3 regions of the Nonomuraea sp. NPDC005692 genome follow, and region 1 is predicted to be linked to each of the others. Evidence: riboswitches for the same ligand, from Rfam matches in the RefSeq annotation. Region 1 holds a riboswitch; each other region holds the start of a gene.

Region 1 (10,327 bases):
ACTGGTCGTGGCCGATGAGGAACAACTCGTGGTGGAGCGGTGGCCGCGTCACGGTGACCGGATCCCGGTCAGGCCGGCCTTCTCGTCGCCGTCCAGCACCGGGCGGCGGCCGCGGGCGTACAGGATGCCGAGGACGACGACGCCGACGGCGAGCCAGATCAGGCCCACCCGCTGGGCCAGGATGTTGGCGTTGACGATCACGAAGATCAGGATCGCCATGCCGATCAGCGGCGCCACCAGGTGCGACCAGAAGTCGGACGAGCGCTGCCTGACCCGGTAGTGGACGATCACCGACACGTGCAGCACGACGAACGCGATCAGGCCGCCCATGTTGACCAGGCTGCTCAGCAGGCCGACGCCCTCCTTGAGCTGCGAGGCCCACACGCCGATGCCGACGGACAGGGCCGAGACGAGCAGGATGGCGTTGGCCGGGACCGAGTGCTTGATCGACACCTTGGCGAGGAAGGCCGGCAGTTGCCGGTCGCGGGCCATGGCGTACAGCAGGCGGGAGACGGCGACCTGGGCGACCAGCGTGTCGGCGAAGCCCCAGGAGATGGCGGTGGCCGTCGAGGTGACGTGCCGCAGCCACTCGCCGCCCGCCGAGGCGGCGGCGTCGTAGAAGGCGGTCTCCGAGCCGGTGTTCAGCAGGCCCGCCGGGTCGGGCACCACCAGCGCCGCCACCCAGACCTGGGCGACGAACAGCAGCCCGGCCAGGATCAGCGCCAGCCGCATGGCCCGGGCCACCTGGGCCGACCCGCCCGCGGACTCCTCGACGAGCATGCTGATGCCGTCGAAGCCGAGGAAGGACAGCACCGCGACGGAGACCGCGGCGAAGATCACCGGCCAGGAGAAGGTGTCGGGGTTGAACAGCGGTGAGAGGCTGAACCCGTGGCCCCTGCCCTGGAGCAGGGCCCAGATCCCGATCAGCACGAACAGGCCGAGCACGATCAGCTCGCAGGTGATCAGCACCTTGGTGAGGGTGATCGTCATTCGGATGCCGCGCAGGTTGACCACCGTGTTGACGGCCACGAAGATGAGCAGCCACCCCCAGACCGGCACCCCCGGCACGCTGTTGTTCATGGCGATCGAGGCGACCAGGTAGAGCAGGCTCGGCACGAGCAGGTAGTCGAGCAGGATCGCCCACCCGGTCATGAAGCCGACCGACGGGGCGATGCCGCGGCCCGCGTAGTTGTAGACCGACCCCGACAGCGGGAAGGCCTTGACCATCTGCGCGTAGGAGGCCGCGGTGAACAACATCGCGACCATGCCCACCAGGTACGCCAGGACGGGCATGCCGCCCGAGGCCTTGAAGACCGGGCCGAAGATCGCGAACGGCGCGATCGGCACCATGAAGATCAGGCCGTAGAACACGAGGTCGGTCAGTCCGACCCCGCGGCGTAATTCCTGACGGTAGCCGAACTGCTCGATGCTCTCCTGAGGTTGCACGACAGCCTCTCCATGTCGTCCATGCGGGGGGGTGACGGGCCTCGGTATACGCATGGGGTTACGGATACCGGTGGGGCTCGATCTGGCGATCCTTCCGTAGCCCACGGTCACGTCGCAAGAGGCTGCTCCAGGTGGTTGCGTACCTGACCTCGCCGGAGGGGCCCGCGCCGGCACGCGCGGGCGGGACGCGCGCCGTCCCGCCCGCCGGCCGGCGGCGCCGCCTCAGCAGGCGCCGACGTCCTTCCAGACGCCCCACTCGCCGGTGGTGCCGGGCTCCTGGCCCTGCGTCCACCACTTGGCCTCCCACGTGTGGGCCTTGTGCGAGACGCGCTGGCCGCCGGTGTAGACGGCCGTCGCGCTCCAGGCGGGCGCGGTGCAGGCGCCGCCGGTCGGGGTGACGGTCGGGGTCGGGCTCGGGCTGGGCGCGACGCCGCCGCGCGCCAGGTCCTGGACCAGCCCGTACGTCCTGCCGCCGAAGGTCAGCGTGTAGTTCGCCTGGCCGGGGACGGGCAGGTAGTACACGTAGTCGAGGGTCACCGACGCGCCGGGGGCGAGCGTCTGCCAGGAGGGCAGCTTCACCGAGACCCGGTGGAAGTCGCCCTTGAGCCCGCCGATGTTGTTGCCGGTGTGCTCACTGCTGATCACCCGCAGGCCGAAGCCCGACTGGTCCTTGGCGTTGTTCGGGGCGGAGGTCGCGTAGTCCCACTGGAACTCCGCGCCGCCCGGGATGGTGGTCTGCGTCTTGTTGGTGATGACGAGCTTGGGGTTGATCGGGTAGTTGCTGTCGCCGGCGGGGAAGCCGGTGGCCTCGATCGTGACGTCCACCTTCTCGTTGGGGACGGTCACCTTGGCCTTGGCCGCGCCGTACGGGGTGGCGGTCCTGAGCTTGTCGTAGAGCAGGCCGGTCAGGGTCTGGCCCATGAAGTACTCGCCCTTGGCCGCGTCCCAGGCGTAGTCGCCGGCCAGCTCCCAGATCATCACGCCGCCGATGCCCTGGTTCCTGACGTAGTCGGCCTTGGCGCCGAGCGACTGGTCGTCCTCGGTGGACAGGAACACCTTCTTGGTGGCGTTCCACAACCAGGGGGCGGTCAGGGTGGCGTTGTAGTTGCGGGTGTAGGTGCCGGTGAGCCGGTCCTCGGGGTCGCTCGCCGGGTCCAGGCCGTAGGCGGGGCCGTAGGAGCCGGCGATGCCCTTGGCCAGGTTCATGGCGTGCCACATGGGGTTGGAGCCGGCGCCGACCTCCTTGCCGTTCTCCTCGTCGTGCCACAGGTTGTCGATGCCGCGGGCGCCGTCGCCGCAGGTGGTCAGGCCCTGCGGGCAGCTGCCGCTCGGGCCGTTGGAGGTGCCCCACAGGCCGTTGGTGCCGCCGTTGACGTTCTTCCAGCCGCGCGTGTAGTACGGCACGCCGATGTTGATCCGGCCGGCCGGCATCGCGCCGCGGAAGTAGTGGTAGGCCCAGTCGGTGTTGAGGTAGCCGAGGCCGCCGTACTGGGCGGCGGTGTAGACGCCCCACTTGGCCAGCTCGGCGTCCTTGCCGTCGTCGTACAGGGCGGCGTTGGGGCCGACGAACTCGTTCCAGGCGCCGTGCAGGTCGTAGGACATGATGTTGACGTAGTCCAGGTACTGGGTGACCTGGAAGGTCTCCATGCCGCGCAGCAGGTAGCCGGAGGCGGGGGCGGCGACGGTCAGCATGTAGTACCTGCCGTCGGCGGCGGCCGCGGTGTCCAGCTTCTGGCGCAGCGTCTTCATCAGGGCCGCGTAGCCCTTCATCAGGCTCGACCTGCGGGCGTTGGCGATGGTCCAGTCGAGCGGGTTCCCCGCGTCCTTCATCGAGGTCGGGTACTCGTAGTCGATGTCGACGCCGTTGAACCCGTACGCGCGCACGAACGCGACGACCGAGTCGGCGAACGTGCCGATGCCCGCCTGGTTGACCGAGCCGTCGGCGTTGGTGGTCATCGAGTAGAAGCCGCCGGAGGGCACCCGGGTGCCGTTGGCGTCGAAGTAGCCGCCGGTCTCGGCCCAGCCGCCGACCGACACCAGCGTCTTGGTGCCGGGGAACTGCTTCTTGTACTTGTTCAGCAGGTTGAAGTGGCCCTTGTAGGAGTAGGCCGGGTCCATCTCGGCGCCGGCGACGCCGGGCCACTCGGTCGCGGTGGCGTTGGCGTCCACGGCGATCTTGTTGCTGCCGTCGACGTGGGCGAAGGCGTAGTTGATGTGGGTGACCTTGCCCCACGGGATGTTGCCGGCCAGGTAGGCGGGCTGGCCGTTCTTGCCGGTGCGCCAGCTGGTGAAGTAGCCGATGATACGGCGGGGGTGGTCGGCCCCCATCTTCTCGCGGCCGTCCTCGTCGTAGGCCAGGCAGTAGGGGACGTCCACGCCGGGGGTCTGGTAGAGGCCGTCCGGGCGGCAGGCGGCGTTGTCGGCCGCGGCGGTGGCCGTACCGGCCAGGGCTCCGGCGATGAGGACCAGTGAGGTGCCGCACGCGGCCAGTGCCGCGCGTAGGCGTGTGGGCTTCAAGGCCACCTCCGATGGGGCATGACTGGGGGGTTGATCGGAAGGTAAGCCTGGTGACCAGGGCCGTCAATGCTCTCTGTTAGGAAACTTTCTTAATAGTTGCCGTTCGGGCGCTCGGGCGGGTCACGATCCGGTCCGGCGCAGGATGAGCACCGCGATGTCGTCGCGCGGGGCGCCGTGCGTGAAGGTGTTCAGGTCGGCGGCCAGGGCCTCGACGGTCCTGGCCGGCGGGTCGCGGGCCCAGGAGCGCAGCCGCTGCTCCAGCGGGTAGAAGGAGCCGTCGCGGTCGCGGGCCTCGGTCACGCCGTCGGTGCACAGCAGCAGCGAGGCCCCTCGCGGGAAGGCGAAACGCGCGCCGTGGCGCGGCTCGCCCGCCAGCCCGGCCAGGCCGAGCGGCACCTCCGGCTCGCCGAGCCAGAGCTGCCCGGCGTTCCCGCCGTGGATCAGGTACGGCGCGATGTGCCCGCAGTTGACCGCGTCCACCTCCAGCTCCGGGCCGATGTCCAGCAGCAGCGCGGTGACGAAGCGCTCGGGCTCCCCGGTGTGCGCGGCGAACCTGTTGTGCCTGATCACGGCGTCCTCCAGGGCGTCGGCCACGCCCATGAGGCTGATCTCGCGGTAGGCCGCCTCCCGGAAGGCGCCCAGCACGGCCAGCGCGGCGCCGATCGCGGGCAGCCCCTTGCCCTGCACGTCGGCGATCATCACCCGGGTCCCGTACGGCGACGGCGCCACCTCGTACATGTCGCCGCCCACCATCGTGTCCTCCTCGATGGGCTGGTAGAGGCCGTCCACGACCACGTCGAGCGAGCGCAGCGGCAGCGGCCTGACGAGCTGCCGCTGCAACGCCGCGGCGGCCGAGCGCAACCGGCGGACCTCCTCCTCGCGCTGGATCCGGTAGCTCGCGCCGACCACGCTCATCAGCCCGAACGCCGCGGTGAAGCCGGAGACCTCCAGGTTCGTCCGCAGGTTGCCGCCCAGATAGGCGACCGAGGCCGAGACCACCGCCAGCACCCACACCGACGCGACCGCCGTCTGCCACACCGAGCCCAGCCCCGACACGATCGCGGGCAGGAAGATCAGCACCGGCACGAGCTCCGCGCCCCCGCCGGTGAACCTGTCCAGCCCGACCACCAGCGCCGTGATCCCGATCAGGCCGACCAGGAACACCGGTGTCGTGAAGAAGGGCCGCCTGTGCCCGCCACCCCAGAGAATCGTCGTTCACCCCCGGTGACCAGCTTCTCCCAAGGCGTCCGCGTTCCGTCCTCCGGCGCGCCGGAGACGGCGAAGGGCCGGCCCCGGAACCCGGGACCGGCCCTGACGTGCGAACTTACCCGAGGCCGTTCTTCATGGCCGTGAGGAGTTCGGCGTTGGTGGTGTCACCGCTGAGCTCCCAGAAGAACGCGCCGCCGAGGCCCTGGTTCTTCGAGTAGCTCATCTTGCCGCCGATGGTGCTCGGCGTGTCGTAGCTCCACCACTGGTTGCCGCAGTAGGCGTAGGCCGTGCCCGCGACCGTGCCGGTGGACGGGCAGCGGGTCTTGATGACCTTGTAGTCCTCGATGCCCTGCTCGTACGTGCCGGGCGCCGGGCCCGTCGCCGTGCCGCCGGGCGCGGCCTGGGTCACGCCGGTCCAGCCGCGGCCGTAGAAGCCGATGCCGAGCAGCAGCTTGGCGGCCGGGACGCCCTTGCTCTTGAGCTTCTGGATGGCGTTGTCGGTGTAGAAGCCGGGGACCGGGATCTTGTCCCAGGTGGTGAGCGGCGAGTGCGGGGCGGTCGGGCCCTGCGCGTCCCAGCCGCCGAAGAAGTCGTACGTCATGACGTTGTACCAGTCGACGTACTGGGCGGCGCCGCCGTAGTCGGCCGCGTCGATCTTGCCGCCGTCGTTGCCGTCGGCGGTGATGGCCGCGGTGACGAGGTTGTTCGCGCCGAAGCGCGAGCGCAGCGCCGACATCACGTTCTTGAACGCCGCCGCGCCGCTGGTGTCACAGGTCAGGCCGCAGGCGTTCGGGTACTCCCAGTCGATGTCGATGCCGTCGAAGACGTCGGCCCAGCGGGGGTCCTCCACCAGCTTGTAGCAGGAGTCGGCGAAGGCCGTCGGGTTCTGCGCCGCCTGGCCGAAGCCGCCGGACCAGGTCCAGCCGCCGAAGGAGAAGAGCACCTTCAGGTTGGGGTACTTCTTCTTCAACTTGCGCAGCTGGTTGAAGTTGCCGCGCAGCGCGCCGTTGTCCCAGGTGTCGGCGACGCCGTCGACGCTCTCGCCCGCCTGGTAGAAGCGGTCGTAGTCGGCGTAGCTGTCGCCGATCGTGCACTGCCCGTTCTGCACGTTGCCGAACGCGTAGTTGATGTGGGTCAGCTTGGCCGCCGAGCCGCTGGTGTCGATGTTCTTGACGTGGTAGCCGCGCTGGTAGATGCCCCACTGGACGAAGTAGCCCAGCACCTTGTTGCCGCCGCCACCGCCGCCGCCCGTGGTGGTCGCGGTGATCTGGTTGCTGTCGGCCGAGCGGTTGCCCGCCGCGTCACGCGCGCGCACGGTGTAGTTGTACGACGTGTTGGCGCTGAGGCCGGTGTCGGTGTGCGAGGTGCCCGTGACGGTGGTGACCAGGGTGCCGCCGCGGTAGATCTCGTAGCCGGTGACCGCCACGTTGTCGGTGGAGGCGTTCCAGGCCAGCGAGACGCTGCTGTTGCTGACGCCGGTCGAGCGCAGGTTGCCGGGGACCGACGGCGGGGTCTTGTCGTCGCCGCCACCGCCGCCGGTGGTCGTCGCGGAGATCTGGTTGCTGTTGGCCGAGCGGTTGCCGGCCGCGTCACGCGCGCGCACGGTGTAGCTGTAGGCCGTGTTCGCGGTGAGGCCGGTGTCGTTGTACGTGGTGCCCGTGACGGTGGTGACCAAAGTGCCGCCGCGGTAGACCTCGTAGCCGGTCACGGCCACGTTGTCGGTGGAGGCGTTCCAGGCCAGGGCCACGCTCGTGTCCGTGACGCCGGTCGAGCGCAGGTTGCCCGGCACCGACGGCGCGGTCGTGTCGCTGCCGCCGCCACCGGAGACCTTCCACAGCGCCGCCACGTTCGGCGGCTCCCAGCCGGGCTGGGAGGTGTGCGCCTGGAGGCAGACGTAGTCGACGCCGTTGTAGGTGACGACCGTGCCCGCCGTGTAGGCGGTCCACGGGGCCCAGGCCGCCGCGTACGCCACCGTGCTGGCGGAGGCGAGCGCTGGGGCGGCCACGGCCGCGGTGAGGGGCAGGGCCAATGCCGCCATTCCCGCCAGGACCTTGCTCAGAATGGTGTGTTTCATGTCGCTCCGACATCCGTTGGGGGGTGTGTGGGGAGTGGGATGGGAGACTTCTGGGGAAACTATTAGGAAAGTTTCCTTTAAGTTGTGAATCGACGGTAGCCTCTGCCTGGGGGAGCGTCAATACTCATCGGTCAGGTGTCCGTAATCGTGCCGGTCAGACCCCGGACGCGCCCGTTCACGACGGGATAACGGTTCAGGAACGGGGGCTGACGGCGGGGTGAGCCGTGGCTCAGCATTGGAGCGTGGCAGGAATCTCCGCCTGGCGGCGGACGCCCACGCGACGCGGGCCCTACGTGGTCCGCGCGGTCGCGGAGTTACGGTCCTGGCCGTCGCTGAACGTCAGCGGCACCGGTCAGCAGGTCGCCTTCGCCGTACACGGAACCGAGATCCTGCGCCTGGCCGGCCGGGACGAGATCCACGTACGGCTCACCGCCCCCGCCATCGGCCGCCTGGAGCCGTACCTGCGGGAGTGCGACCAGGTCCATGCCTGCCGCGACCGCGCCTGGGTCGCCGTGCAGGTCGACGCGGAGCCCGATCTGGAATTGTTGCTGGCCCTCACGAGCGTGGCGATAAAGGCGCACGTGGCGTGAACCGATTCGGTGCGTAGCGTTTCTCCCACGCACCGTCGAATTCAATGCCGCCATTTGCCTGGGAATTACTCGCCGGGTAGCTTGGTTGTACACAGCCAAACGGGGAGTCGTCCCAGGTAGGGATGGCATTGCCTGGGAATTACCCAAGCTCGACCCGTGTTGTACAGAGTCGATGCGGACATCTCCGCATCCGGGCGTCGCACATATACCTTCAGGCCCTTTCCCGGGCCCGGGAAGACGATGCGTCAGCCCTTTCGCCTGACCAAGAGACCGCTGAATCCGCCTGTGCGCGGAACCGGGGACCCATGTGTCCAATGGGGTGAATCGGCGCCGTGGTGCCGTAGGGCAGCTTCCCGCCCGAACCCGTCAGCTAACCCGGCAAGCGGCACGGAAGCGCAAGGAGTAACACCCTCATGGCCAAGCACCGTCTTCACCGTGCCTACAAGCTCGACCTCGCCAAGATCGCCCTCGGCGCGACCGCCGTCGCCGGCGTGCTCGGCACGCACGCGGCAGTGAACGCCGACACCACCACCGCCCACACCGCCACCCAGACCGCCAAGGTCGCCGGCGTGGCCGCCCAGCCGCACGTCGCGCAGAACCGCGCCGCCGACGAGAGCGCCAAGGGCAAGGTCAACGTCACCGCCGCCCAGGTGCTGGCGACGGCCCGCGCCCAGGTCGGCACCTCCGAGGACGCCAACGGCGGCGGCACCAAGTTCCAGAAGTGGTACGCCGACTCGCAGCGCGCCGCCGAGACCGCCGCGCGTGACGGCGGCAACCGCGCCATGTACCTGAACGCCCCCTGGTGCTCGATGTTCGTCTCCTGGGTCGGCGAGCAGACCGGCGCCCGCCCGCAGGTCGGCTGGGACGCCTACACCGTGAGCCACGCCAAGTGGTTCGCCGCCAACGACCGCTGGGGCACCGAGGCCAAGCCGGGCGCCGTCGTCTTCTTCTCCTGGAGCGGCAGCAAGAGCCTGAACGACATCCAGCACGTCGGCTTCGTCGTCAAGGACAACGGCGACGGCACGATCTCCACGATCGAGGGCAACACCGGCAACGGCAAGGTCGAGCAGCGTGTCCGCCCGACCTCCCAGGTCGTCGGCTACGGCTACCCGTCGTACGCCGCCTGATCCTGCGACGCGAAAGAGCGCACTCCCTGCGGGGGGTGCGCTCTTTTCGCGTTCAGGGCCGCCGGTGCCGGTGGACCAGGGTCGTCGCGGCCTGCCCGGCCGAGCGGGCCGCGCCCGGCTGCTGCGAGATCATCGCGGTCACCGTGGCGCCGTCGATCAGGGTGAGCAACTGCTCGGCGAGCAGGCCGGGATCGCCCGCTCCGGCCTCCTCGGCGAGCGAGCGCAGGTAGGCGCGCAGGCGCTCCTTGTGCTCGCGCACCGCGGTACGGACGTCCGCCGAACCGGCGCCCAGCTCGGCGAAGGCGTTGGCGAACCCGCAGCCGCGGAAGTCGTCCTCGGTGAACCAGCGTTCCAGCCACGCGAAGACCGCCGGGATGCGGTCGCCGGCGTCGGCCACGTACGCGGTGAGCGAGGTCATCCAGCGTTCGTCGCGCCGCCGCAGGTAGGCCACGACCAGCGCCTCCTTCGACGGGAAGCACTGGTAGAGGCGTTTCAGCGAGACGCCGGAGGCGGCCCGGATCTCGTCCATGCCGACCGCCTGCACCCCGCGGCGGTAGAAGAGGTCGCCCGCGGCGTCCAGCAACCGCTGTTCGTGATCCATGACACCCCTCCAGGTGCTTGCCGCGGAGAACGATCGTTCTCTACGCTATCGCACAACCCGGGAGAACGACCGTTCTCTCGATCGGAGAGGACATCTCATGACACGCCCGCCCGTTCCGCCGTTCACCGAGGAGACCGCCCGGATCAAGGTCCAGGCCGCCGAGGACGCCTGGAACACCCGCGACCCCGAGCGCGTCGCGCTCGCCTACACCGAGGACTCCGTGTGGCGCAACCGCGGCGAGTTCGTCACCGGCCGCGCCGAGATCGCCGGGTTCCTGCGCCGCAAGTGGGACCGCGAGCTGAACTACGCCCTGCGCAAGGAGCTGTGGGCGTTCACCGGCGACCGCATCGCCGTCCGTTTCCAGTACGAGTCCCGCGACGCCGCCGGCCAGTGGTGGCGCAGCTACGGCAACGAGCAGTGGGAGTTCGACGAGTCGGGGCTGATGCGCCGCCGGGAGGCCAGCATCAACGACGTCGCCATCACCGAGGAGGAACGCCGCATCTTCGGCTCCCGCCCGCTGTCCGAGCACGACGTGGACGTCCTCGGCATCCGCCACGCGGAGATCGCCGGGGTAAGGTCGGAAGGCCGATCGTAGGAGGTCTGACATGGCGGTTCTGCTGCTGGGCACCCTCGACACCAAGGGGGAGGAGTACGCCCTCGTCCGCGACCTGATCATCCGGGCCGGGCAGGGCGTCGTCCTCATGGACACCGGCGTCATGGGCACCCCGGAGCTGACCGCCGACGTCCCCGCCGAGGCCGTGGC
Region 2 (10,327 bases), on a different contig from region 1:
AAGCCTCACGGAGCGACAGCTCGAGGACCTTCTTGGCCCGCGGGGTGAACGGAATGTGCCCCGACGGAGCCGACTGGCCCTGGCCGATGATCTCCTCGACCTGCTGGCGCACACCCTCAAGGCTGATACCGAGGCTCTCCAGAGCCTTGGCGGCTACGCCCTCACCTTCATGGATCAAACCAAGAAGAATGTGCTCAGTGCCGATGTAGTTGTGGTTGAGCATCCTGGCCTCTTCTTGGGCCAAGACGACAACACGCCTCGCTCGGTCGGTGAACCTCTCGAACATCTCGTCGCTCCTCACAGAGCGGTCAGTCAGGCCGGTAAATCCGGTCCCGTCATCCCGCATGCTAGCCCTGGCTCGGCGAACCGTGCCCACTGCCGCTGACACGCTCTATAGCAGAGACGTTCCCCGAGAGCAGGGCGTTCACCCTCTATCCAACTACTGTTCGGGGGTGACGTGTTCCCGATACGCCGCAAGCGAACGATGTTTAGGCGCTTCCCGGAAGCGCCTGGAATTCGACGCCCGCGGCCCAGGGCGGACCAACACGGATCGGCCGTCGGACGCCGGGGCGAAGCCGGCCTTGGGGTGCCTGCCGGCCACGCATCTCCGATGCCCGCGCCCGTATCTGTTACGTAATCATCGTATGTGCTGCTCCAAACCGCGTCCAAGCGCGGACGCTACGCCCTGAGCACAACTCGGCACGCAACGCGCGTCGCACCTATTCCCCATCGGGTCAGCCGGGTTACCGATCGCCGGTGCGCACGGGGTCCCGCGACGGGACAATGCGCGGCACACGGGAGAGGCCGCCGGTTTTCCATCGCGCCCCACCAGCCGCACGCCCGCGTTTTGCCGGTCATCCGCGGCCCTGCCCGCCGAGTGGCCCGAACAAGCCCCAACAAGCCCGGAGAACCCCGCGCAAGACCGTAAGAAGGGTGAAGTGACCGGTGCCGGGAAGAGGGCTTGCGACAGCGCTTCGGGAAGGGCCGGCTGCCCGATTGTGTGGCGGAGCGTCACCGCTTTGCGCGTACGCCGCAGGATCGGGACGGGGAAAGTTGCGGCGGGTGACGGCATTGGCCCGTTCCGGCCGGAGGTGACGACGAAGGCGAGCGAGCCCGGCGGCCCGGAAATTGACACGGACGCCGCCCGCAAAGCCCGGCACGTTCCACTCCCGCGCGGCGCCTTGTACGGCGGCACAGGTGAGCAATACGCCCACATTTGGGCGAATTAGAAGATCAACAAGTGGTCGGGGGATTCACGAACTCCCCATAAAAACGATCATGCGCTTATGGCGCTCGCCGGGGTCCTAGGCGAACGGCATAAGCGCATGGTCAGGAGATGGCTCTCTCGACGAGGCTCAGTGAGCCGCTTCGTACTTCTCCACGACGGTGGAGGCGATCCTGCCGCGCTCGCTGACCGGCAGGCCGTGGGCCTTGGCCCACTGCCGGATCTCCGAGCTCTTCTCGCGGCTCATCGCACGGTTGCCGCCGCGACCACGGCGACGGGCGGACACGGCTCCTGCCCTGCGGGCGTGCTGCACGAAAGGCGTGAGTGCGTCCCTCAGCTTCTTGGCGTTAACGTCGCTGAGGTCAATCTCATAGGAGGAGCCGTCAATAGCGAAGCTGACCGTCTCATTGGCCTCGCCCCCATCGAGGTCATCGATGAGAATCTCCTGGATCTGCTTGGCCATCTACGCAATCCTTTCCCGGAGCATTGTTTCATTCGCTCGCCCAAACATATACCCGGAAAGGCGCGGAGACAATTCAGCGCTACGGGGATTCGGCTGACTGGCAGATCAGTTCTGGTTCTCGGCCTGATCCTGGTGGTTTGCCCGTCGCCCGGCGGCCTCCGATCGCAGCAACTTCACCGCGCCAAAGATGAAGGCACCGCCGACCACGACCGGGGGGATGAGCGCTGACAATACGTCTGTTACGGCTTCCATTCGTCCTCGCCTCCAGGGCTAGCAGGGTTTCGGGGGCGCTAAATACGCATCCCGGCGCGACCTGCGGGACCTGCGGGAGCACGCCGGACGCTCATGACGCCTAGGTGACAACTCACCCGGAACCGACCATAGCCACACACAGTCGCCCTCAGGGAGCAGGGGCACCGACATCCGGCAACCCGGACGTCCCATAGCCTAATGCCAGTCTCTCCAGGCTCCTTACCGGATCAAGGGAAAATTTTGCGAAAAGGCATCTTCCCAGGTGCGGATGCCTCAACGAAGATCTTTTACCACCCGCGTTCCGGCCAGCCTGTCATGCGGCCCGCGCTCCAACGGCTTGTCGATCAGGATGAGCAGCCCGACGCCGAACAGCAGCATTCCGGCCAGCAGATTGACCACCGGAATGCCCATCAGCATGACAGGCCCGGGATAGACCAGGGCGCGTTTCAGCAGGGCGCCACGTGGAAGGTCGTCCGGCGCCAGGCGAATCTTCATGATCGCCTGGCCGAAGGTCCGCCGGCGCAGGCAATGGGCCCGCCAGTCATAGGCCGTATAACACAGGCCGGCCAGGAACCAGGCCAAGAGCCCGGGGAGCCGCCCGCCGAACGCCTCCGCCATCCCGACAGTCCGGAAGGCGCCCCACAGCGCGATGAACAGAATGTAATAGAAGACCCCGAAGACCAGCGCCTCAATGAAGCGGGCGGCGAGGCGTTCCCACCATTCCGCGGGCACGAGGCCCGGCCACGACGGTGTCCCGGCCATATCCCACCTCACGCGGTCGGCGGTCGTACCCCCCATTTTGGTACGCCCCGCACACACAAAACAGAGGCCGGCGGGAAGCCGGCCCCTGTTTTACGCTGACGCGGGATTACTTGATCTTCACGACCACCGTGCCCGCGAACTTGTCCGCGAACGTCTGCTGCAGCGGCTTGTCCCACAGCTGCGAGGCGCCGTTGACCGCGACGCACGCCCAGGCGAGCAGCGGGCCGAGGAACGGGATGACGCTCAGGATGTAGCCGCCCCAGGTGACGCCGGCGCGCTTGATCGCCAGGTCGGAGCCGAGCCCGCCCGGAGGCAGGGCCTGCCCCACCGGGACGACCTTGATCCCCATGACCATCTTGCCGACCGTCTGGCCGTTCATCTTCGTCAGGAAGAACTCGTAGCAGACCCAGACGGCGGTCGTGACGATCGCCGACAGGATGCCGATGACGAAGCCCGACAGGATGCCGGAGGTCGAGCCGGTCGCCGAGTCGTAGCCGATCGCGAACAGGCCCAGGATGAGGCTGACCACGAAGTTCACGACGCCGAGGATGACGCCGTCGATGATCCTCGCGACCAGACGCTGCCACCACTCCGCCAGGGGGGCCGGAGCGCCCGGAGGCTGCACGCCGACGGGCTGACCGTAGGGCTGGCCGTAGCCGGGCTGGCCGTAGGGCTGCGACTGCTGCTGCTGGCCGTAGGCCTGGCCGTACTGCTGCTGGTCGCCGTACTGCTGCTGGGCGTAACCCTGCTGCTGGTCGCCGTACTGCTGCTGGGCGTAGCCGCCCTGCTGGCCGTACTGGGCGTCCTGGCCGTAGCCCTGCTGCTGGCCGTAGTCGGGCTGCGACTGCTGGCCGTAGCCCTGCTGGCCGTACTGGGCCTCCTGGCCGTAACCCTGCTGGGCCTGCTGGCCGTAGCCGGGCTGGGCGTACTGCTGGCCGGAGGACTGCGGCTGCTGGCCGTAGCCCTGCTGGCCCGCGGCCTGCTGGCCGTACTGGGCGTCCTGGCCGTAGCCCTGCTGCTGGCCGTAGTCGGGCTGCGACTGCGGCTGCTGGCCGTACTGAGGTTGCTGGCCGTAGCCCTGCTGGCCCGACGCGGCCTGCTGGCCGTACTGGGCCTCCTGGCCGTAGCCGGGCTGCGTGTACTGCTGGCCCGAGGACTGCGGCTGCTGGCCGTAGCCGGGCTGCTGGCCCGACGCGGGCTGCTGGCCGTAACCCTGCTGGCCGTAGTCGGGCTGCGACTGCTGGCCGTAGCCCTGCTGCCCGTAGCCCTGCTGGCCGGAGGACTGCGGCTGCTGGCCGTAACCCTGCTGGCCCGACGCGGCCTGCTGACCGTACTGGGCCTCCTGACCGTAGCCGGGCTGCGTGTACTGCTGGCCCGAGGACTGCGGCTGCTGGCCGTAGCCCTGCTGCTGGTCATAGCCCTGCTGCTGGCCGTAGCCCTGCTGACCCGAGGCGGCCTGCTGGCCGTACTGGGGCTGCTGGCCGTAGCCCTGCTGCTGACCGTACTGCTGCTGACCGTACTGCTGTTGCTGGCCATAGCCCTGTTGCTGCTGCTGACCGTATGGGGGCTGGCCGAAGGCATCGTCCGCCCGGTAGCCGACCACAGTCACGTCCGGGTCGGGCTCACCGGGCCGACGGCCGTGGTGCTGCCCGTACTCGGGGTTCTCGCCGGAATCGTCCTGTGGGTACGGCGGCTGTCCGGTGCTCACCGTGTCACCTCGCTTCGAGTGCGCATGTGGCACGTGTCAGGACACATGCCTGTGCTGCCCAACGTATCGACATAGGTATCAACAATCACCTTTCCAAGTGGTCAAGGTCCGCGTCACCCGATGTCAGATGCAGCAGCATGCGGGTGTTGCCAAGGGTGTTCGGTTTGACGTGTTCCAGATCAAGGAACTCCGCCACACCCTCGTCGTACGAGGCCAGCAACTCGGCGTAGACCTCGGGTGAGACCGGTGTGCCCTGGATGGGGCGGAAACCGTGCCTCGCGAAGAAGTCGACCTCAAAAGTCAGACAGAATACACGCCGCAGCCCCAGATCCTTCGCCTGCCGGACGAGTGCCGAGACGATCCGCCGCCCGACCCCCAACCCCCGGCACGCGGGATCGACGGCCACCGTACGGACCTCGGCGAGGTCCTCCCAGAGCACGTGGAGCGCGCCGCAGCCGACGACCTCCCCGCTCCGCTCGGCCACCCAGAACTCCTGGACGTCCTCGTACAGCGTGACCGTGGCCTTCTCCAGGAGCCGCGGCCCCGCGCCCGCGTAGGTGTCCACGAGACGCCTGATCGCACGCACGTCGGGCGTGCGCGCACGCCTGACCACGACCGCGGTCTCGGGGACTGCCACTTCGGCCACCTGCTCCATGGCTCTCCAGGGTACAGATCTCATTACGGCTCGGCCCTAAATCCCACGTCTCGGGCATCTCATCACATCCCGTGGTCAGGCGAACACGAGCCGACTTGGAGCTTTCCTCCAGACCTCAGCACCCTGAATGCTGGACAAAAGGTGCAGAAGCCTGCTTCCGTACGGCTACCCACGAGATCACCTTGTGACCCTTCAGTTGTGAAACCTCTACAGACTCGGCAGTTCCGGTTGAGCGTGAACCCGGAGTGCATTAGTGTCCAGCGACGATGTTCTCCGCGTAATGCGCGCGGAAAGACACGCCCAATTCCCGCAAGGGAAGCCGGGGAACCAACGGTGGCGAGCACCTCGCGCCACCACTTGGGGTGAATCCGACCATCTCGGTAGGGCTGCTCCGGCCCGAACCCGTCAGCTAACCCGGCCGGCGTCGATGAGAGGAGCTCGGTTGGTGAAGCGGACGCTCGACCGCTCGGGGAAGTCTGGGGGCAGGCACGCCCGCCCCCAGGAGCAGGCCAGGCGCACACGCCGCCTCGGCGTCATCGGCGTCACCATCGCCGCGATGCTGTTCGCCGTCCCCGTCGGTTCCGCCGCCGCCGACCCGAAGCCGTCGCTCTCCGAACTCGCCGACCAGGTGGAGAAGCTGCACGAAGAGATCGAGACGCTGGCCGAGCAGTACAACGAGCAGCGCGAACGGCTGAAGGCCGCACAGAAGGCCAACGACTCCGCCCAGAAGATCCTGGCCACCAGCGAGTCCGACCTGGCCGCCAGGCGCGCCAGGGCCTCGCTGCTCGCCCAGAACGCCTACATCACCGGCGGCCTGGACAAGGCCCTGGCCTTCGCCCAGTCCGGCGACCCCGAGACCTTCCTCGACCGGGCCGCGACCACGTACGCGCTCGAACAGCAGCAGGGCGAGGAGGTCAACCAGCTCGCCAAGGCCATGGAGGCCGCCGAGCGGGCCAGGGCCGGCGCCAAGACCCGCATCGCCGAGGTCCAGAAGATCGTCACCGATCTCGAGGGCAAGCGCTCGAAGATCACCAAGCTGGTCACCAAGGTCGAGAGCAACCTCTACCGGCGGGCCGTCGGCGAGGCGGGCCGTCCCGGCACCCGCGCCGTACGCGTCAACCTGCCGGTCATCGGCGACGGCAAGGCCGCCCAGGCCGCCAAATGGGCGCTCACCCAGCAGCTCAAGCCGTACGTGTGGGGCGCGGAGGGGCCGCGCTCCTACGACTGCTCCGGCCTGGTGATGGCCGCCTACCAGCGCGTGGGCATCTCGCTCCCCCACTACACCGGCGACCAGTGGACGGCCGGCACGCACATCAGCCGCGACCAGCTGCGCCCCGGCGACCTGGTGTTCTTCTACAGCGACCTGCACCACGTCGGCATCTACATCGGCGGCGGCATGATGGTCCACGCCCCGCAGACGGGTGACGTCGTGCGGGTCGCCTCGATAGACAGGCGGCCGTTCGCCGGCGGCGTGCGCATCGCGGACTGACCGGCGCGGCACTTCGCCGAGCGCCGCTAGATGAGCTGGCGGCGCGCCGCCCATGCCACGGCCTCGATCGCCGTGGCCACGCCGATGCGGTCGCAGATGCCCCTCAGCCTGCGCCGTACGGTCCGTCCGCTGATATCCAGCCGCCTGCCGACCCGATCGACGGTCACCCCCCTGGCCAGCTCGGCCAGTAACGCCAAATCCGCGTGGCTCAGCTCAACGCCTTCTGTGAGCACATCCACCGGGAGCCCTCCCCCCAACAGCAGAACTCGGACCTTTCAGGCGAAGCAAAGCCGCTCGTCTCGGTGAAGGTAAACGCATCGCGGAAAGGTCGTCAAGCGCGACAATCGGCGCCCTTGACCAGTGCTATTGACATGATCGCTTATATGTGACGTACTCCGCATATGTTGGCACGCCGTGGTCCGCTATGAACGGTCCAAACGATCAATTCGGCGGCCCGGTACCGCCCCCGATGAGCGCCACCGACCTGCTGGGTTTTGATCCCTCGGATCCGCAATTTGTGCGCGATCCGTACGTCCGATATCGAGAGCTGCGAGCCGCCGGGCCGATCTTCGCGACGCGCGGCGGGCTGCTCGTCGTGACCACGTACGAGTTGTGCGCGGCCGTGCTGCGCGATCCCGCGTTCGGTCACGGAACGTCCGCGCCCGCGCAGGAAGAGCCAGGTCAGCCCGGCAGGTCGTTCCTGCTCATGGACCCGCCCGATCACACCCGGTTGCGTGCTCTGGTCAGCCGCGCGTTCACGCCGCGCATGGTGGCCCGCCTCAGGCCGCGGATCGAGGTGATCACCGCCGACCTGATCGGGCGGCTGCCGGAGGAGGCGGAGCTGATTTCCGGTTTCGCCCACCCGCTGCCGGTGATGGTGATCAGCGAGATGCTCGGGGTGCCGCCGGAGGACCACGACCGCTTCCGCGGATGGAGCGAGGCCCTTGCCCGCGGACTTGACCCGATGCTGACAGACGCCCTCATGTCGGAAACGGAGCGTTCCAGGAACGAGTTCCGCGACTACTTCCGCCGCCTGATCGCGCAGCGGCGCGAGCGTCCCGGCGAGGACCTCCTGAGCGCCCTCGCACACGTCGAGGAGCTCACCGAGGCCGAGTTGCTGGCGACCTGCGTGCTGCTGCTCGTGGCCGGCCACGAGACCACCGTCAACCTCATCGCGAACGGCGTGCTGAACCTGCTGCGGCACGGCCTGCTGCACCTCGCCGCCGAGCGGCCGAGGGAGGTGGTCGAGGAGGTGCTGCGCTTCGATCCGCCGGTCCAGCTCACCTCCAGGATCGCGCTGGAGGACCGGGAACTGGGCGGGACGCCGGTGCCCGCGGGCTCGGCCGTGCTCGTGCCGATCGGCGCGGCCAATCGCGACCCGGCCGCGTTCGCCGATCCCGACCGGTTCGACCCCGGCCGCGAGCCCGGCCGGCATCTCGCCTTCGGGCTCGGCCTGCACTTCTGCCTGGGGGCGACGCTGGCCAGGATGGAAGGCGAGATCGCGCTGTCGGCGCTGGCCGCGGCGGCGCCGAAGATGGAGGCCGCCGACCCGGCGCCGCCGTACAAGGAGAACGTGGTGCTGCGCGGGCTGGCCCGGCTGCCGGTGCAGCTCAGGCGGTAGCGTCGTAGCGCTCCCTGGCGGCCTCGACGTCCTCGATGTGCTCCTCGGCCCACGCCTTGATGGCGGTGACCAGCGGCATCAGGCTCTGGCCCAGCGGGGTGAGCGCGTAGTCGACGCGCACCGGCACCTGCGGCGTGACCCGGCGCGCCACCAGGCCGTCGCGCTCCAGGCCGCGCAGGGTCTGGGTGAGCATCTTCTGGCTGACCCCCGCGATGTGCCTGGCCAGGTCGCTGTAGCGGCGCTCGCCGGCGGCCAGCGCGCTGAGCACCAGCGTGACCCATTTGTCGCTGAGCCGGTCGAGCAGCTTGCGGGAAGGGCATTCGGCGAAGTAGGCGTCGAAGGCGAGTCTCGCCTGGTCACGCCGCTGGGCCGCTGTCGTGGTCGCCACCGTCTCACTCCTCGCTGTGTGTTACGCACTTCCAGGTGCCTACTTACCGAAAGAGAGTAACTCTTCCTAGGGTCACCGGCATGACGAACATGCGTGCACTCATCGGCGGCTCCGGCGTTCCCCAGCTGGTGTCCGCGCCGCTGCCGACGGCGGGGCCCGGCCAGGTGCGGGTCAAGGTGGCAGCGGCCGGGGTCAACCCCTTCGACCTGGCCGTGGCGTCCGGGGCGCTGGCCTCGTACGGGCTGGCCAGGAAGCTGGACTCGTACGGGATCGGCTTCGACGCCGCGGGGACCGTGGACCAGGTGGGCCCGGGGACCTCCTTCACCGTGGGAGAGGAGGTCGTGGGGCTCTGCGCGCGGCTGGAGCTGCCGTACAAGGCGCAGGCCGAGTACGTCGTGCTGGACGCCCCGGCGGTGGCCCGCGCCCCGCGCGGCGTGAGCCCCGTCCACGCGGCCACGCTGCCGCTGAACGGGCTCACCGCCTGGCAGGCGCTCGACCGGACCGGCGTCGGGCCGGGCGGCACGCTGCTGGTCACGGGGGCGGCGGGGGCCGTCGGGGGGTACCTGGTGGAGCTGGCCGCCGTGCGCGGCGTCAGGGTGGTGGCCGCCGCCGGCGCCGCGGACGAGGAGCTGGTACGCGGCTTCGGGGCGGAGTGGTTCGTCCCCCGCGAGGAGGACCTGGCCGAGGCCGTACGGGCGCGGGTGCCCGGTGGCGTGGACGCCGTCGTGGACGCGGCCGTGCTGGGTCTGCCCGCACTCGACGCCGTGCGGGACGGCGGGGCGTTCGTGGCGCTCGCGTCGGGGGTCGCGCCGGTGGCGCTGCGCGGGACGGACGTGGCCACCGTCCTGTTCCGCTCGGACGCCCGGCAGCTCGCGGAGCTGGTACGCCTGGTCGAGGCCGGACGGCTGACGTTGCGGGTGGCCGGAACCTATCCGCTGGACAGGGCCGTTGACGCGCACGCCCGCCTGGCGGAGGGCGGCCTGCGCGGACGGCTCGTGCTGGTGCCCTGACCGCCCGGACCGCCCGGACCGGCGCCCCACTCTTGCGCGGGGCACCGGACGGCGGCTCAGTGGGTGGGCTTGACCAGCGGGAACAGGATGGTCTCGCGGATGTTCTTGCCGGTGAAGGCCATGATCATCCGGTCGATGCCGGCGCCCATGCCACCCGTGGGCGGCATCGCGTACTCGAGGGCCTGCAGGAAGTCCTCGTCGAGCTGCATCGCCTCGAGGTCGCCGCCCGCGGCCAGCAACGACTGCTCCACCAGCCGGTGGCGCTGGTCGATCGGGTCGTTGAGCTCGGAGTAGGCGGTGCCGAGCTCGGTGCCGAACCCGATCAGGTCCCACTTCTCGGTCAGCAGCGGGTTGTCGCGGTGGAGACGGGCCAGCGGCGAGGTCTCCAGCGGGTAGTCCATGACGAACGTCGGCTGCACGAGCGTGTGCTCGACCAGCTCCTCGAAGAGCTCCTGGACGAGCTTGCCCGACCCCCACTTGGCGTCCCAGTGGACCTCGCGGCGGTCGGCGATCTTCCGCAGCTCCTCAAGGGTGGTCTCGGTGGTGATCTCCTCGCCCACGGCGTCGGACACCAGGTCGTAGAGCCGGATCCGCGGCCACTTCTCCAGGCCGAGGTCGATCTCGACGCCGTCGTGCACGACCACGGTGGTGTCCAGGGCGGCCACGACGGCCTTCTGGTACATCCGCTGCGTCAGGTCGGCCATGTCGTTGTAGTCGAGGTAGGTGCCGTAGGCCTCGAGCATGGTGAACTCGG
Region 3 (10,327 bases), on a different contig from region 1:
CACCGACCCGGACAAGACGTTCCGCGCCAAGTCCAGCCTCGCCCTCATCGACCTGCGAAACAGCCGGGCCGTCGGCGAGCGCGCGGTCGAGTTCAGGCTCAGGCGGCCGTTCGCCGAGTTTCCGAACGTGCTGGCCGCCTTCGGCGCGTACATCATCCCCGAGGGGACCACGGACTTCAGCAGGCCGGTGGGGTCCGGGCCGTTCTCCTTCGTGTCCTGGAAACCGGGCAGCTCTGTGCTGCTCAAGCGTTACCCCGATTACTGGGAGGGCGCGCCGTCCATCGAGGAGCTGGAGTTCCTCATCGCCAACGAGGAGTCCGCGCGGGTCAACGCGCTGCTCGGCGGCCAGGTCGAGTACGCCCACGACCTCACCCCGGCCTCCGCCCGCCGGCACACGGGACGCGTCACGATCATCCGCGCGCCGGGCAGCTCGATGAACGCCTTCGCGATGAAGGTGGACCGCGCGCCGTTCGACGACCCGGACCTGCGGGAGGCGTTGTTCCTGCTCACCGACCGGCAGCAGATCGTCGACACCGTCATGCCCGGCGCCGGGCAGATCGGCAACGACCTGTTCGGCAAGGGCTACCTGCATTACGCCGAGAGCATCCCCCAGCGCGCGTTCGACCTCGACCGGGCCAAGGCCCTGATCAAGAAGGCCGGCGCGGACGGGCTCCCGATCGAGCTGACCACCTCCACGGCCGCGGCCGGCTTCGTCGAGGCGGCCACGGTCTTCGCCGACCACCTGCGCGCCGCCGGGCTCAAGGCCACCATCGCCAACGGCGACAAGGACACGTACTGGTCGGACATCCTCACCAAGGGCTCCATCGTCAGCTTCCGCTCCGGCGCGATGCCGATCGAGACCCACATCGCGCAGCGACTGCTGTCCACCTCGACCACAAACGCCACCAGATGGGCCAGACCGGAGTTCGACGCCCTCTACGACAAGGCCGTCTCCGCGCCGTCCGCCGCCGACCGGGAGGCCGCCTACCTGCGCATGCAGCAGATGTTGCACGCCCAAGGAGGGCTGCTGGTGTGGGGGTTCGCCGACTGGGTCGTCGCCACCTCGCCCAACGTGACAGGCGTACGTCCCGCGCCCGCCAACACCCTGGACTGGGCCAGGTTCGACAAGGTGAGACTGGCTTGAACCTGACCCGTTACGCCGCCCGCCGTCTGGCCGTGGGCGTCCTGCAGGTCACCGGCGTCGCCTGCCTGGTGTTCCTGATGGTGGAGTCCCTGCCTGGCGACGCCGCGGTGGTGCTGGCGGGCGACCAGCCCGATCCGGCCAGGATCGCGGCCATCCGCGCCGCCCTCGGCCTGGACCGCCCTCTCGCCGAACGTTTCGCCTCCTGGGCCACCGCCCTGGCACGCGGCGACTTCGGCGCCTCGCTCGTCTCCGGCCGCCCGGTCGCCGAGATCCTCCTGGACGCGCTGACCCCCACCGCCGTGCTGGCCGGAATCACCGTGCTGCTCCTGGTGCCCCTCTCGGTCGTGCTCGGGGTCGCCGCCGCCCGGCGCGAGGGCAGCCGGCTCGACCGGGCGCTGACCACGGTGAGCGCCGCGCTCTACGCGGTGCCGGAGTTCGCGCTGGCCATCGTGCTGGTGGCGGCCTTCGGCGTGGCGCTGGCGTGGCTGCCGCCGACCGGGCTCGGCGGGCTCACCGCCGCCGCCCTGGTGCTTCCGGTGGCGGTGCTGCTGGTCCGGCCCGTCTGCTCCACCGGGCGGCTGGTCCGCTCCGCGATGATCGACGTCCTGGCATCGCCGTACGTGCGGCACGCCCGCCGCCTGGGGCTCAACGGGCTCGCGCACGCGCTGCCCAACGCCCTCGCGCCCGCCGCGCAGCACCTGGCCCGCACCGTCGACTGGCTGCTCGGCGGCGTCATCGTGGTCGAGGCCGTCTTCGTGATCCCCGGACTCGGCAGCACCCTCGCCGACGCGATCGGCCGTCGGGACCTTCCCGTCCTGCAGGGGCTCGCGCTCCTGTTCGCCGTCACGACCATCCTGGTGAACCTGCTCGCCGACGTCGTGTCCTTCCGACTGGCGCCACGCGTATGAGGTACCTGTTGCTCGCCGTGCCGCTGGTCGTGGCCTTCGCGGGGCCGCTGATCCCGTACGAGCTGGTGCGTGCCGCCTCCTTCGCCGACGTGGGCCTGCTCGGCACCGACTTCGCCGGGCGCGACGTCTGGCACCAGGTGCTGGTGGGCGGCCGGACCCTGGTCGTGACCGCCCTGCTGGCCACCGCCGGCGCGTACCTGCTGGGAACGCTGTGGGGCCTGGCCGCGGCGAGCGCGCCCAGGATGCTCGACGAGACGATGATGCGGCCGCTCGACGTGCTGATGGCGGTGCCATCCCTGCTGCTGCTCCTGGTGGTGGCCGCCCTGGCCGCCGATGGCGCGCTCGTCTGGATCGTCATGCTGGTCCATCTGCCCGACATCGCCCGCCTGGTACGCGCCTGCGCCCTGGAGGCCGGCAGCCGTCCGGCCGTGGAGGCCATGCGGCTGCAGGGCGAGGGCTGGTGGCGGATCACCGTCGGCTTCGTCGCCCGGTCCATGGCCCGGGTGCTCGCCACCGACGCGGGCACCCGGCTGACCGGCTCGCTCTATCTCATCGCCGCCGCGAGCTTCCTCGGCGTCGGGGTGCCGCCGGACGCGGCCGACTGGGCGGTGATGGTCGACCGCAACCGGGGCGGGCTCTTCCTCAACCCGTGGGCCGTGCTCGCCCCCGCCCTGATGATCGTCATGCTCGCCGTCGGGCTGAATCTCACTGTGGACCGCGTACTGAAGAGGGCCGAACATGCTCCACGTTGACGATCTGACGGTCACCGTGTCCGGACGGACCCTGGTGGACGGGGTCAGCTTCACCCTTCCGGCCGCGAGGACACTGGCCCTGGTCGGCGCGTCCGGCAGCGGCAAGACCACCACCGCGCTCGCCCTGCTCGGCGAACACCCGCCCGGTGCCCGCGTCACCGGCCGCATCACCGTGGCGGGACACCCCGTCACCGCCGTCCAGCCTCCGCCGCCCGGAACCGTCGGATTCATCCCGCAACACCCCGCGACCGTGCTCAACCCGGTGCTGCGCATCGGCACCGTGCTCCGCCAGATCGCGGCCCGCCACGGCACCGCCGTGCCCGAGGCCCTGCGCAAGGCGCGCCTCCCGTACGACCGGGCCTTCCTGCGACGCTTCCCGCACCAGTTGTCCGGCGGGCAGCAACAGCGGCTCGTCCTGGCACATGCCCTGCTGGCAGACCCTTCCGTGATCGTCGCCGACGAACCCACCACCGGCCAGGACGCCGTCACCCGGGCCGAGGTCGCCGCCGAACTGTCCGGGCTCGGCGTCGCCCTCGTCCTGCTCAGCCACGACCTCGAACTGGTACGGGAACTGGCCGACCAGGTCGTCGTGCTCAAGGACGGCCGCGTCGTCGAGTCCGGCCCCACCGTCCTGGACCTCCCGCGTACCGAGTACGCCAAGGCCCTGGTCACCGCGCGCCCCCGCGAGCCCGAGCCCCGCGCGGAACCGGTCGCCCTCCTGGAGATCGAAGATCTCGGCGCCGGGATCCTGCGCGGGGTGACCCTCGACGTCACCCGAGGCGAGCGCCTGGCCGTCGTCGGCCGCTCAGGCAGCGGAAAGACGACACTCGGCCGCTGCATCGCCGGCCTGCGCCCCTGGTCCTCCGGGGCCGTCCGCCTGGCCGGACGCCCCCTGCCCCGACGGCGGGACCGCACCGACCTGGCCCGCGTCCAGTACGTCTTCCAGAACGCCCTGACCTCGTTCGACCCCCACCGGACCATCGTGGACCAGGTCGCCAGAACCGCCGTACGCCTGCGCGCCCGGCCCGTACCCGCCGCCCGAGAAGAGGCCGCCGAGACCCTCGCCACGCTCGGACTGGACCACGACACCGCCCGGCGACGCCCCCACGCACTGTCCGGCGGCCAACTCCAGCGCGCCGCCCTGGCCCGCGCCCTGCTCGCCCGCCCCGACATACTGATCTGCGACGAGATCACCTCCGGCCTCGACCCCGTCACCCAGGCCGAGGTGCTCGACCTGCTCACCGCCCTCGACGTGACCCTGATCGTCATCAGCCACGACCTTCCCTTGGCCGCGCGGATCGCCGACCGCGTCGCGGTCATCCACGACGGCCGCCTGATCGCACACGGCTCCGCCGCCCAGACGCTGCGCCGCCCCGCCGGCCGAGTGCTCCTCCCCACCTCGGACCAGTGAGACACTCCCCGACGCGGCGTCCTCGGGATGCGCCCGAATCCGCACGGAGAACGCCTCTGACGGCGGTCAAGCCATTCCCGGGGACCGGACAGAATCAGGGCTTCTAGTGGGGCGGGACTACCTGGCGGTCAGGGCCACGCTCGGGAGGAGGACACCTACTCGGCCCTGAACTCCCAAAGCTATGGCGAGTCGCCACAACCCCGCGTTCGGCCCCTCAGAGCGCTGCTCTACTGATCGTCGACGTGCGGGACCGATGGCGGCTCGCCGCAGCCATGGGAGTCCCAGGCCCACTCGGCCGTCGCCGGGCGGGGCGTCGTAGGGGGCCGGGATCGGGTGCATCTTGGCGATGCAGTCGAGGTCCTTCGAGGACTTCCAGGTCGTGGTCGCTGGCGAGCCCCTCACTTTTCGGTGGGTCGCCGCCCGCCGACTGCAGCCGCCGGACCCTTCGGCGCCCTCCCGCACCGGCGGGCGGCCCGGCAACTGGCCGCGGAATCACCGCCCCGCTCTGGTGCCGTGACCGGAATGTGCACCGGCTTCGCCGTCCTGGCTGTCCACCTGGTGCCCTGCTTCCTCAAGGACGGTGATGGCCTGCTGTTTCCTCAACTCGGGAACCAGGACCAGGTCGGCATGGAAAGTCGAGGCTACGAAGACCGGGATCGCCGCCTCCGCCAGCGGCTTGACGATCGCGGACAACATTCCGGGAATGTCCAAGCCATGTGCTGTGGCGCCTCCGTAGAAGGCGATCCACTGTTCCGCCATGTCCCCATCTCTGGCCTCACGGACCACGGTCAGCCCTTCCGGAGCGCGGACGAGCACGAGCCAATCGTCCTCGGGCGGCCCTTCATGCGGCAGGTGCTCGACGGCGAATGCGGAAGACATGATGCGCAGATGCTGGGCGGTGGATGCGTTCATGAACATGTGTCTACCAGGCGCCCATCTCGTCGCACGCCCCGCCCGCCGCGACCGAGAAAGCGCAGCGCCAGGTACCGCACACCGGCATCACCACACCACGCAGTTTTGACTAACGTCTATCCTGACGAGCGTCTAACCAGCATGAGATCGTTAGCGGGCGGCTTCATCGGCGACCTGGCAGAGGCCTTCGCGCCGCTTGCCGCCGGAGGCTGCTGCGGAGCCCCCGCCACCTCCGTCTCTCCGGCCAGTGACACGACGGCGGCTTCGGACACCAGGCAGGCGATGCCAGCGACGTCACCAGCACAGCCCACGCCGTGGCCGCCGCCGCCATGCTGGACCAGCCGATCTCGCCAACGCTCATCGGCGCACGCCGCCGGGCCGGCAGCGACACGATCTGGATCCGGGAGAGCCTTGAACCAGCTCGTGTACTCCTCGGCCTTCGCACGCGGCAGGGTCATTCGATTGATCAGGAAAGCGGAAGCCTGGAGCTTCCCTTCTCACAGGAGCCTCGATGCCCTGCCACCTGTGGCATCGCCGCTCGTGACCTGCGTACGCGGCTCTGGAGGCGAGTCTCGACGTGTGGAAGCGCGCCGACCTCCACGCGATGCGGGCGAAGAGCGTCGACCTGACGTCGCTGTTCGTCGAGCTGGCCCAAGAGCACTGCGGCGACCTTCTGGACCTGGCCACTCCCCACATCCAGCCCTGGGCGGCAGCCCGGACTCCTACCGCCATCCGGCTGGTTCGGCCATTGTCGACGCGCTGGCGGACAACGGAGTCATGCCGACGCCTGGCCGCCGACATCCTGCGGTCCGGCTTCGCCAGCTTGTACGTGAGTTCGTGGACGTGCGGCGAGCCGCCGAAGCGCTCTCCGCCGTACTGCGCTGCTTCGAAGTATGAACCGGGCCGACACGGAAGTATGAACCGGGCCGACACGAGAGCGCCGGTCTCACAGCGTTGCTCCCGCGATACGCGAAAGTGGCGCAGGACCTCGCCTGCGCCACTTCCGTTGCCCTCACCATCGCAGCGGAGAGGACTCTTCGGCCTGCTGTCAGGCCTTGTACTGCGGGTAGCCGTACCCGACGACCTGGGACTTGGGTCGGATGCGCTGCTCAACCTTGCCGTTACCGGTGTTGCCCTCGATCGCGGTGATCGTGCCGTCGCCGTTGTCCTGCTTGACCAGGCCCACGTGGTCGATGCTCTCGACGGACTTGTCGTCCCAGGAGTAGAAGACGACGGCGCCCGGCTTGGCCTCGCTCCCCCAGCGCTTGTTGGCCTCGAACCACTTGGCATAGGTCACGGTGTAGGCGTCCCAGCCGACGGTGGACCGGGCACCGGCCTTCTCACCCACCCAAGAGACGAACATCGCGCACCAGGGAGCGTTGGCGTAGGACTGCAGGCTCCCGCCGTCGCGGGCCACGGTCTCCTTCGCCCGCGGCGAGGACATGTACCAGCTGTGGAACGGAGTGCCGCCGCCCGCGGCGTTCTCGGTCACGCCGACCTGCGACTCGGCGATCTTCAGCACCGACTGCGCGCTCACCTGCCCGGCGGTCTTCTGCTCGACGCTGTGCGAGGCGACGGTGTCGGAACGCGCGCCGGACGCCTGATCGGCGAAGACTGGGGCTCCGGCCAGAACCGCACCGGCAGCGACGCTCACTCCGAGGGCGAGACGGGAAAGAGTGGCGGGCGTCAGAACACGGGTGAAGGCGTTGATGGTCATGAAGGGGTATTGCTCCTTGCTTCCATTCCGCCTACCGGGTTAGCTGACGGGTTCGGGCGTGGAAGTGCCCTACGGATGCCCTCGCGGGAGGTGCACCGATTCACCCCAACAGAATGTGGGTCCCCGGTTCCGCGTGCTTCTCTGAGCGGATTCGGCGGCCACGCCGTTCTACGTGTTCACGCAGATCAGACGCGGTCTCGGCAATGGTCGGGACGTACTGTGGCGCGGATGCTCACCGGGCCTACGTCGTAACTGACATTGAAGGTATGTGAATGGCATAGAGCAGTACAAGTCAACTTGGGAGAAACGCTTCGAAAACGCCCACCAGACAGGCGTTTTACCCACCAATTCTTTACCTTGGCACGCCGTCTGACCGCGCCCGAGGTCAGGCGCCGGAGAGAAACGGACAAGAGACGAGCGCCCCAAGGGGCGTTACGGCCGGCGAGACGAGATGGACTCCCGGCACGCCCACGGCGACGAGTCAGACAGGCTCCCCGATAACTCGAACATCTATGTTCAAGTTATCGGAAGGAGAGGGGCACGTGGTACCGCGAGAAGCACTGAGAGAGGGACGAGCGTCGGCAACGGTCGGTTCGCTCGGGGATCCGCAGGGGGTACGTCTGCACCTGCATCGGACGAACCTCCCCGACGGCGTGGCACACCGGGCACAGCAGGCAGCTTCCGACCAGAAGGGGCAGCGCTTCGCCGATGCGGCCTTCCCTCTCCTGGCAGAGAGTCAGGACCGCCACCTGTCGGTCCGTCTCATCCAACGGCACAGAGCACGGTCGGCCAGAACGGTCACACCGGCCACCTCCGGCGACGGACTCACCGTTTCTCACGATGGGTCAGCGTCGCTCCCCGGCCTCTTCCCGGAGCCCCGTCATGCGTAGCGCCATGCCCCTGGGGGACGACACCATCGTCGTACTGCTGCTGGCAGGACTGATCTTCATGGCGGCCCTGGTGCTGGGCGTATGGAAATGCCTGCAGATGATCCGCTCGGAGCACCACAGGGCTCACCCCTATGTGGACATCGCGCATCGTGCCGCCTTGCTGTATTCGTTCGCGACCCTGCTGATCGCCGTCTTCGTCGAGCTGAGCGGCTGGCCGGCGGCAGTTGATCTCGTCGCGGCGGGAGTCGTCGTGGTGTTCTTCGTCGCGGCGATCGTGAGCTACGCCCTTCACGGCTGGCGCCGGGACACCAACAATCAGTTCCGCCATCCCGTCCGCGGCACAACGGCGTTCATGACGGCGCTCATCGTGGGCGAAATCGGCGGCTTCACTGTTCTGCTCGCCGGCTTCGTGCAAGCACAACTGCTCTGAACCTCGTCCACGAGGTCAGACGCCCGGACGCGGGCAAGCAACTGCGCTACCGCCAACTGCAGTGAGTCCGCCGCCTCACCCCGAAGCCGGGCTCCCACCCCAGGCGGCCAGCGCCGATTGGATGGACTTCGTGACCGTGTCTGCGGCATCGTCACGGGCCAGGCGTCCTTGGCGCACCTCGTTCGCCGCGCCGTGCAGGATGTAGTGGGTGAGGCTGACCAACCAGGTGGCGGGCAGGTCGGTACGGAAGACGCCTTGATCCTGGCCACGGTGGATGAGTTCAGCCATGCGCTGGGCGGGTTCAGCGTGCAGGTCCCGGATCCGCCCCGCGGGAAGGACTCCTTCGGCCGCGGCCAGCAGGGCCGCTGATTCGGCCACCAATTCCCAGCTGGACGCCAGCAGGCGGCCCATGGCTTCGCGCGCGTCGCCTGCCAGGTCGACGGAGGCCAGGAGCTCGTCACCGTCTCGCAGCGCCTCGACAAGTGCCGCCTCGATGAGGTCGGCCCGGGTCCGGAAATGTCCGTACAGGGTCATCCGCCCGACGCCGGCAGCCCGGGCGATGTCATCGGTGGTCGCATGCGGGTCCGAACGCATCAGTTCGCGGGCCGCGGACACGATGCGGGCGATGCTGCGCTCGGCGTCGACACGGCGCCTGGAGCGGGCAGGAGGTGCAGCCATGCCCCCAGCCTATCTCGTATGTCCATATACGGCTTATAGTGACCAGCAGAACTCGTATATGGACATACGAGATATCCGCTGGAGGATTTGATGACCCAACCCGCAGTGCAGCAGGCAGTGCTCCACGAGCCGCTCCCAGCCCGGTGGCGCATCCTCGGCTTCCTCGGCGTGGCCCAGCTCATGCTGATCCTCGACGTCACCGTCGTCGCCATAGCGCTGCCTCACATGGAGACGGACCTCGCCCTCAGTCGCGAGGCCCTGACCTGGACGGTCAGCGCCTACACGCTCACCTTCGGCGGCCTCATGCTGCTCGGCGGCCGCATCACGGACCTGCTGGGCGCCAAGCGGATCGTGATCACCGGCCTGTTGCTGTTCACCGTCGCATCGCTGGTCGCAGGGTTGTCCGGGTCGGCGGGCATGCTGCTCGCCGGTCGTGTGGCCCAGGGCGTCGGGGCCGCGCTGCTGTCGCCCGCGGCGCTGTCGCTGGTGGTCGCCCTGTTCGACGGAGAGGAGCGGAACAAGGCCCTGGGCGTCTGGTCCGCGCTCGGCGGCGGCGGTGCCGCGCTCGGCGTTCTCCTCGGCGGCCTGCTCACCGCCGGTCCCGGATGGTCGTGGGTGTTCCACGTCAACGTGCCCATCGGCCTGGTGATCGCTGTGGTCCTCGCCGCACTCCTCCCGGCGCGTACGCCTTCGCCCGCTTCCCGGCCCCGGCTCGACCTACTTGGTGCGATCTTAGTGACGTCCGCCAGCGCGTCGTTGATCTACGCCCTCATCGCCGCCGGCGAGCGGGGGTGGCTCAGCTCCCTCACCGGGTGGCTCGTGCTCGCGGCTGCCGTGGGCTACGTGCTGTTCGTGCTGTGGCAGAGGCGGGCGCGCTCGCCCCTGATGGACGTGCGACTGCTCGCCCGGCGCCCCGTGGCGGTCGGGGCCTTCCTCATCCTGATGGCCACGGCACTGATGATCGCGGTGTTCTTCCTTGGAACCTTCTACTTCCAGCACGCTCTGGGCTACGGCGCGCTGCAGGCCGGGCTGCTGTTCCTGCCGGTCGTGCTGGCGACGATGCTCGGCGCCAACCTGACCGGACGCCTGCTCGGCCGGTGGGGCGGGCGCGCCCTGGCCGTCGCGGGCCTGGCGGTCGCGGCGATCGGCATGGCCGTACCGGCCTTCTCGACGAACGTCGTCAGCGTCGTGGCGGGCGTGGCCGTCGCGGCGGCGGGCACCGGCGCGATGTTCGTCATCGCCTCGGCGACCGCGCTCGGTCAAGTGGCGCCCCACGAGGCCGGGATCGCCTCCGGCATCGTGAGCACCTTCCACGAGTTCGGCGCATCCATCGGAGCCGCCGTCATCTCAAGCGTCGCGGCCGCGAGCCTGGCCGGGACCACGTTGAACGGCTTCACCAGCGGATTCACCGTGGCCGCGATCGCCTCAGCGGTCGGCGCGGTCGTCGCAGCGTCGGTAACGCCCGGCCGCCCGTCACCTACGGTG

The links. A riboswitch is a leader RNA that binds a small molecule or an ion and turns the genes downstream of it on or off. The one in region 1 is predicted to bind cyclic di-AMP.
Region 2: linked by a shared signal. The riboswitch ahead of ABZ459_RS26525 (NlpC/P60 family protein) and the one ahead of ABZ459_RS35045 (CHAP domain-containing protein) in region 1 are both predicted to bind cyclic di-AMP.
Region 3: linked by a shared signal. The riboswitch ahead of ABZ459_RS12455 (CHAP domain-containing protein) and the one ahead of ABZ459_RS35045 (CHAP domain-containing protein) in region 1 are both predicted to bind cyclic di-AMP.

What each region holds. Positions count from the first base shown of each region.
Region 1 is NZ_JBEXYU010000022.1:155,946-166,272, forward strand. Features, by position in the region: gene ABZ459_RS35015 (GPP34 family phosphoprotein) at 1-52, opposite strand, end outside; gene ABZ459_RS35020 (APC family permease) at 49-1,446, opposite strand; gene ABZ459_RS35025 (chitinase C-terminal domain-containing protein) at 1,669-3,963, opposite strand; gene ABZ459_RS35030 (PP2C family protein-serine/threonine phosphatase) at 4,084-5,127, opposite strand; gene ABZ459_RS35035 (glycosyl hydrolase family 18 protein) at 5,288-7,246, opposite strand; gene ABZ459_RS35040 (luciferase family protein) at 7,489-7,836, shown strand; cyclic di-AMP (ydaO/yuaA leader) riboswitch at 8,098-8,236, shown strand; gene ABZ459_RS35045 (CHAP domain-containing protein) at 8,250-8,963, shown strand; gene ABZ459_RS35050 (TetR/AcrR family transcriptional regulator) at 9,016-9,564, opposite strand; gene ABZ459_RS35055 (nuclear transport factor 2 family protein) at 9,662-10,159, shown strand; gene ABZ459_RS35060 (Tm-1-like ATP-binding domain-containing protein) at 10,170-10,327, shown strand, end outside.
Region 2 is NZ_JBEXYU010000013.1:163,687-174,013, forward strand. Features, by position in the region: gene ABZ459_RS26500 (ATP-dependent Clp protease ATP-binding subunit) at 1-286, opposite strand, end outside; gene ABZ459_RS26505 (Lsr2 family protein) at 1,356-1,688, opposite strand; gene ABZ459_RS26510 (RDD family protein) at 2,214-2,702, opposite strand; gene ABZ459_RS26515 (RDD family protein) at 2,809-4,410, opposite strand; gene ABZ459_RS26520 (amino-acid N-acetyltransferase) at 4,496-5,065, opposite strand; cyclic di-AMP (ydaO/yuaA leader) riboswitch at 5,353-5,504, shown strand; gene ABZ459_RS26525 (NlpC/P60 family protein) at 5,511-6,554, shown strand; gene ABZ459_RS26530 (LuxR C-terminal-related transcriptional regulator) at 6,581-6,793, opposite strand; gene ABZ459_RS26535 (cytochrome P450) at 7,072-8,175, shown strand; gene ABZ459_RS26540 (helix-turn-helix domain-containing protein) at 8,165-8,563, opposite strand; gene ABZ459_RS26545 (NADP-dependent oxidoreductase) at 8,644-9,573, shown strand; gene lysX (bifunctional lysylphosphatidylglycerol synthetase/lysine--tRNA ligase LysX) at 9,630-10,327, opposite strand, start outside.
Region 3 is NZ_JBEXYU010000004.1:396,074-406,400, reverse strand. Features, by position in the region: gene ABZ459_RS12480 (ABC transporter substrate-binding protein) at 1-1,144, shown strand, start outside; gene ABZ459_RS12475 (ABC transporter permease) at 1,141-2,052, shown strand; gene ABZ459_RS12470 (ABC transporter permease subunit) at 2,049-2,804, shown strand; gene ABZ459_RS12465 (ATP-binding cassette domain-containing protein) at 2,791-4,215, shown strand; gene ABZ459_RS12460 (ACT domain-containing protein) at 4,708-5,127, opposite strand; gene ABZ459_RS12455 (CHAP domain-containing protein) at 6,176-6,844, opposite strand; cyclic di-AMP (ydaO/yuaA leader) riboswitch at 6,858-7,011, opposite strand; gene ABZ459_RS12450 (hypothetical protein) at 7,727-8,164, shown strand; gene ABZ459_RS12445 (TetR/AcrR family transcriptional regulator) at 8,240-8,842, opposite strand; gene ABZ459_RS12440 (MFS transporter) at 8,933-10,327, shown strand, end outside.